One region of the Corynebacterium epidermidicanis genome, then DNA from elsewhere that is predicted to be linked to it. Evidence: predicted binding sites of a transcription regulator. Region 1 holds the regulator's gene; the other holds the start of a gene.
The links. The regulator HspR, encoded in region 1, represses chaperone genes until heat shock. The targets are predictions, from matches to a motif close to ANNTGAGTNNNNNNNACTCANNT.

Region 1 (3,415 bases):
CTCATGGAAAAGGATGCTTTTGTGTTCGCTTGTGGATTGACTCCTCCGGAAGATGCTCGTCGCGTAGAAAAAGTCGTAAGCGAACATGACGGCGCGGTTGTCACGGCGTATTCCGTAGCTGATGGGCCGGTGGGTTCGGGACCATTCGTGGGCGGTTTTTGGGTCATCGAGGCCCCTGATCATGAGGCAGCGGAGGACCTGGCGCGTGCGGCAAGCGAAGCGTGTGGCCAGGGTGTTGAGTTGCGTCGACTGCAGGGATAGTTTGCAGCGATCAGTGGGAGGAATAAACGCCGAACGTACGCGTTATAGGTAGTAGCTTCCCAAAGTTCAGTCCGGTAGACTCAAGTTAGCATTCGTCCGTGCAGTACCACTACAAATTGCCGACCCCCAACGGCGGGGATGTCGGCCCTAAAACAAAACTAAATGTAGAAATTCATTAATCAAGGAGAGAAGACTATGGCGCACAATGAGTGGGCCGAGAAGGATTACTACCGTGACCTCGGAGTATCTTCCTCCGCAGGTGCGGACGAAATCAAAAAGGCCTATCGCAAGTTAGCCCGAGACAACCACCCAGACAAAAACCCAGGTGACTCGGCAGCTGAGGAGCGCTTTAAGAAGGCAGCCGAGGCCTACAGCGTGCTTGGTGACGACAAGAAGCGCAAAGAATACGACGAGCTCAAGGCCCTCCTCGCCTCCGGCGGATTCGGAGGATTGGGTGGCTTCGGCGGGAACGGAGGTCCCGGATTTTCGGGAGGGTTTCGGACGTCGCAAAACTTCGACGCGTCGGACCTTTTCGGAGAAGGCCGATTTGCTGGCGACGGTGGCCTTGGGGATATCTTCGGTGGCCTTTTCAACCGCGGTGGCGCTGGCCGCCACGCAGCGACGCCGACTCGCGGGGCGGACGTCGAAACGCACATCACGTTAGAGTTCCGAGAGGCCGCCAAGGGCACCACCCTGCCAATCCAGCTCAGCGGAGACGCGCCATGTACTGACTGTCACGGTTCGGGATCTCGGTCGGGTAACCCATCGACCTGCGGTGACTGCAACGGCACCGGTTTCAAATCGGAAAACAAGGGTGCCTTCGGTTTCTCCGCTCCCTGCACCACCTGTGGCGGGACAGGGCAGGTCATCACCGACCCTTGTGCTACCTGTTCGGGAACCGGCACGGTTCGGCGAACTCGCTCCATTACAGTGCGCATTCCTGCCGGGGTAGAAGATGGGCAAAAGGTACGACTCGCCGGGCAAGGTGAGGCTGGACCAAATGGGAAGCCGGCCGGTGACCTATTTGTCACGGTGTCAGTCAAGAAGGACGCGGTGTTCACCCGCAAGGGCGATGACCTCGAAGTGACAGTCCCGGTGTCATTTACAGAACTTGCCCTCGGCGACACCATCACCGTTCCTACCCTCGAAGCCCCAGTCCGGGTGAAAGTGCCAGCCGGGACACCGAGCGGGAGAATCCTCCGGGTCCGAGGCCGTGGCATCACCCGAAGCTCCGGAGTGAAGGGCGACCTATTGGTCAAGGTTGAAGTGCACGTGCCTAAGGACATCAGCGCTGCAGAGGCATCCGCACTGCGCACCTATGCACAGGCAGCCAAAGATGCCGGCTACAACCCACGAGCAGGCTGGGCAGGGCTGAGCTAGCTTCGCCTCTCAACTTGGCCCCAACTCAGCAACCATCAATAACTAAGAGATGTTCAAGGAGGTGCGTGACATGGCAGCTGACGAAAGCAAAGAAGTCTTCGTGATCTCGGTGGCGGCTCAGCTTGCGGGAATGCACGCGCAAACATTAAGAACCTATGACCGCATGGGGCTCGTTATCCCGCAACGCACGCGGGGTGGCGGACGGCGTTATTCGCGTCGGGACGTCGATCTGCTCCGGGAAATCCAACGACTTTCCCAAGAGGAAGGCGTGAACCTAGCAGGCATCAAGTCGATAATCGAGCTCACGCGGGAAAATGAGCAACTACGCGCCGAAAACGACCAGCTCAAAAAGGAACTAGAGTCCGCGCAACGGCGCACCCAGCGACCTCAAGGGGAGTTGGTACACGTGCCTCGCTCCACTGCGGTGGTCATGTGGGAGCCACGCCGGAACCGCAAGCGGGGGTGAAATCAGCGTCCACCGCGGTAATCTAGTGCCATGCGCACACTAGTTACAGGCGGCGCCGGTTTCATCGGCTCCCATCTCGTAGATCTCCTGCTCGCTGAAGGACACGACGTGGTCGTGGTCGATAACCTCAGTCGAGGTCGACGCGAGAATCTGCAACAAGCTGAGCAAACTGGCCGGATGCACTTTGTAGAAGCCGATATCCTCGAGCTCGACTTCAATGCTTTCCTGGCCGAGCACCGCCCCGAGGTTATTTTCCACCTCGCAGCGCAAATCGACGTCCGCAACTCAGTAGCGGACCCGCTCCACGACGCCGAGACGAACATTCTCTCCACCATCCGCATTGCCGACGCCGCTCGGCAGAACCACGTGCGCAAAATCGTATTCACCTCCTCAGGAGGTTCCATTTACGGCGTGCCGGAAAACTACCCAGTCGATGAAACCGTGCCGGTGGACCCACACTCGCCCTACGCGGCATCTAAGGTCTCGGGCGAAATCTACCTCAACACCTTCCGCCATCTCTACCAGCTGGATTGCTCTCACATCGCACCCGCGAATGTGTATGGGCCACGGCAGGACCCGCACGGTGAGGCTGGGGTAGTAGCTATCTTTTCCCAGCGATTGCTCGCCGGACAGCCGACGCGTGTTTTCGGCGGTGGTGGCAATACCCGTGACTACGTCTATGTTGGCGATGTTGTCCGCGCGTTCTACCTCGCCAGTGGCTCTAAGGGTGGCGGAATGCGGTTCAATATCGGAACGTCCGTGGAGACGACGGACCGTGAACTCCACAGCCTCGTCGCTGCCGCTGCCGGGGCACCTGACCAGCCGGAAGACGCCCCGGCCCGCCTGGGCGACGTTCCGCGCTCTGCGCTTTCCTACGCTCGAGCGAAGGAAGTCCTGGGCTGGGAGCCGGAAGTCGCTATCGAGGAGGGTGTGCGTCGCACCGTGGATTACTTCCGCGACTAACCTCGGGCTGACTGTGCCAACTGCTGATCGATGGTTTTCTTGAACACATCGGTTGGCTGAGCACCGGAGACGAACTTGGTGCCGATGAGGAACCCCGGCGTGCCATTGACACCAAGCGAGCCACCGTATTGTTGCGCTTGCTGGAGCACGGCGTCGTATTTGGTGCTCGTCGCGTCGGCTGTGAACTTCGCCAGGTCGGGGACCCCGGCGGCGGCAGCGAATCGTTCGTAGTCCGCGATGCCGAATTCCGGATGCCCGTTCTTGGTGGCTGCTTCCTGGTAGAGGGCATGTTTGAACTCGTAGAACTTGCCCTGTTCGGCGGCTGCCCGGCCAGCTTTGGCGCCG
Region 2 (3,415 bases), 620 kb from region 1:
TGGCTAGCTCCGTCTTACCGACGCCTGTTGGGCCAAGGAAGAGGAAGGAGCCGGTGGGTCGGTTCGGATCGGCAACACCAGCGCGGGCGCGTCGAACGGCGTCGGAAACAGCAACCACGGCTTCCTTTTGGCCGACCACGCGTTTGCCCAGCTCAGCTTCCATGTTGAGCAGCTTCTCGGTTTCGCCTTGCATCATCTTTCCGGCAGGAATTCCAGTCCACGCCGAAACCACATCCGCGATAGTGTCCGGGGTGACCTCCTCCGTGACCATCGAGGTTTCGACCTTCGATTCGGCTTCCGCCACTTCCTTCTCGAGCTCTGGGATTCGGCCGTAGCGCAGCTCCGCTACGCGGCCGAGATCGCCGTCGCGTTCCGCGCGCTCGGATTCACCACGGAGGCGCTCCAGCTCCTCCTTGGCGGTGCGCACGCGGTCGATGGATCCCTTTTCGTTCTGCCAACGCGCCTTGAGTTCGCCAAGACGTTCCTTTTCATCGGCGAGCTCCTGGCGCAGCTTGTCCAGTCGCATCTTCGATGCGGCATCGGATTCTTTCTCCAGCGCCATTTCTTCGACTTCGAGGCGACGAACAACGCGCTCGAGTGCGTCGATTTCCTGTGGTGAGGAGTCGATTTCCATGCGCAGCCGGGATGCGGCTTCGTCAACGAGGTCAATAGCTTTGTCGGGCAGGAAGCGCGAGGTGATGTAGCGATCGGACAGCGTGGCCGCAGCCACCAGAGCCGAGTCCTGGATCCGTACGCCGTGGTGTACCTCGTAGCGTTCCTTGAGTCCACGGAGAATGCCGATCGCGTCTTCTACTGAAGGCTCGCCGACATAAACCTGCTGGAAGCGTCGCTCCAGGGCAGCATCCTTTTCGATGTACTTGCGGTATTCCTCCAGCGTGGTGGCACCGACAAGGCGCAGCTCACCTCGTGCCAGCAGCGGCTTGATCATGTTGCCGGCATCCATGGCGGATTCACCGCTCGCGCCAGCACCAACGATGGTGTGCAGCTCGTCGATAAAGGTGATGACCTGCCCTTCAGCCGCCTTGATTTCATCGAGAACCGCCTTCAGGCGCTCTTCAAACTCGCCACGGTACTTGGCACCGGCGACCATCGAACCGAGGTCAAGGCTAATCAGAGTCTTACCCTGCAGCGATTCGGGCACGTCACCGGCAACGATGCGTCGAGCTAGTCCTTCCACGATCGCGGTCTTACCGACACCTGGCTCACCAATGAGCACCGGGTTATTCTTCGTGCGTCGGCTCAGCACTTGAATGACGCGTCGAATCTCCTCATCACGTCCGATAACTGGATCAATCTTGCCCTCTCGAGCGAGCTTGGTCAGATCCGTCGAGTACTTCTCCAGCGCTTGGAACTGCCCCTCTGGGTCTTGGGATGTCACCTTCTGCGACCCGCGCACCGACTGAAATGCCGCCTTGATCGTGTCATAAGTCGCCCCGCGTGCATGCAGCAGCTTGGCGGCGTCGTCTTCGCCTCGCGCGATGGCGGCCAGCAAGACTTCGGTGGAGACGAACTCGTCGCCAAGCTCGCCAGCTAATTCCTGAGCTGCGGTGAGCGCGTTGAGGGCATCGCGGTTGAACTGTGGGTTGGCCATATTTGCCCCGCTTGCCGACGGGTACTTGGCCACAATCGCAGCGGCTTCCCCAATGATGACGCGAGGATCCGCTCCCGTGGCCTGCAATACGGGAGCGGCAATGCCATCGGCTTGTTCGAGAATCGCGATAAGTAGGTGGGCTGGACGAATGTCCGGGTTGCCGTTCTTGGACGCGTTCTGCAGGGCACCCTGCAGCGCCTCCTGGGTTTTAGTGGTTGGGTTAAATGAATTCATGCGGTGTGTCCTCTCTTTCTATCTAGCTCAACGAGCAAAAGGTTGAGTCTGTTCCACTCAACTGCAATTTGCGCTGTGATTTATCACACACCACTACTTGATATCACCGTACTCAAGTTTAGTTGTTGATGTGTCAACCATGCGGGTGTAGGATGGCCTCATGAAGGCATTTGGTTTCCTCAGCTTCGGCCACTACTCACTTTCCCCTGCCCAACCTGGCCCCGACGCCACCGAAATGGCCCGGATCCACATCGAACTCGCACAAGCCGCCGACGAAATCGGCGTCAATACCGCCTCTTTCCGAGTGCATCACTTCGTACCCCAGGCATCTGCGCCCATGCCCTTGCTCGGTGCAGTGGCCGGCAGTACCAAGCGCATTGAGGTGGGAACCGGCGTGATAGACATGCGCTACGAAAACCCGCTCTACCTCGCTGAAGAAGTCGCGGCCCTCGACCAGATAGCTCAGGGACGCATCGCACTCGGACTCTCCCGCGGCGCCCCCGAAGCAGCCGACAAAGGATGGGAAGCGTTCGGTTACCAGGCAGAACGCGAAGATGGCTCAGATCTTGCCCGCACAAAGTGGGAGCTATTTCTCGACGCCATCGACGGCTCCGCTTTCGCCAAAGCAGCCCCACTCGGCAAGCAATATCCCAATATGTTCCAGCCGGGGACTCCCCTCCCAATCTTCCCACACTCCCCTGGCCTGCGCGAACGCATTTACTGGGGCTCTGGCACGCACAGCAGTGCCGAGCAGACCGCCCGCGACGGAGTCAACCTGATGTCCTCAACGCTTGTCTCCGAAGTGGACGGGCCAAGTCTCGGCGAAATCCAAGCCGAACAAATCGCACGCTACCGCGCAGCCTGGAAAGCAGCCGGACACGGTTGGACACCACGTGTCTCCATCTCCAGATCCATCTTCCCGCTGGTCAGCGCCCAAGACCACGAGCTTTTTGGCTTGGAAAGCGGTAGCTCTGACCAGGTGGGACACCTCCCGGGAGTAGGTGCCTCCACCTTCGGGCGCAGCTACGCCGCCGAGCCCGACCAACTCATCGAGCAGCTCAAAGCCGACCCAGCAATCGCCGCGGCTGACACCTTACTGCTCACCCTGCCGACCGGGATGGGCGTAGACATCAACGCTCGCATCCTGGAAAACTTCGCAACGCATGTCGCACCAGCGCTCGGTTGGCAACCAAACACCGAAGGGCCTGTCACCGGCTACCCAATCGATTAGCCGGGACTTCCTTCCGCAATCGGCCGCCGATTGCCTTTGAAGCCGCCCGCGAAACTGAGCAACCTCGAAGGCATTCGGCGCACCCATCTAGCACCCAAACAACGGCTAGCTCAGCGCCTCCGCCTTGAGCTCCGGCAGGGTAAAAGCTGCGATGGCAGCGCATCCGAATGCCGTGGCGAAGATCGCAAAAAGTCCCGTAGTTCCCGCGAATGCTAGCACGGGCGGAACGATGAGGGGCGCGATGATCGACGCGATGCGTCCGAACCCGGCCGCAGATCCGGTGCCCTGACCTCGGATATTCGTGGGGAAGAGCTCTGGGCCGATCGCGTATAAGGCAC

Region 2: the regulator HspR is predicted to act here: its motif matches at 1,887-1,909, upstream of clpB (ATP-dependent chaperone ClpB).

The regions. Positions count from the first base shown of each region.
Region 1 is NZ_CP011541.1:2,384,757-2,388,171, reverse strand. Features, by position in the region: gene CEPID_RS10950 (YciI family protein) at 1-261, shown strand, start outside; gene dnaJ (molecular chaperone DnaJ) at 457-1,641, shown strand; gene CEPID_RS10940 (heat shock protein transcriptional repressor HspR) at 1,712-2,107, shown strand; gene CEPID_RS10935 (NAD-dependent epimerase/dehydratase family protein) at 2,138-3,070, shown strand; gene CEPID_RS10930 (DsbA family protein) at 3,067-3,415, opposite strand, start outside.
Region 2 is NZ_CP011541.1:315,166-318,580, reverse strand. Features, by position in the region: gene clpB (ATP-dependent chaperone ClpB) at 1-1,846, opposite strand, end outside; gene CEPID_RS01475 (LLM class flavin-dependent oxidoreductase) at 2,007-3,077, shown strand; gene CEPID_RS01470 (MFS transporter) at 3,183-3,415, opposite strand, start outside.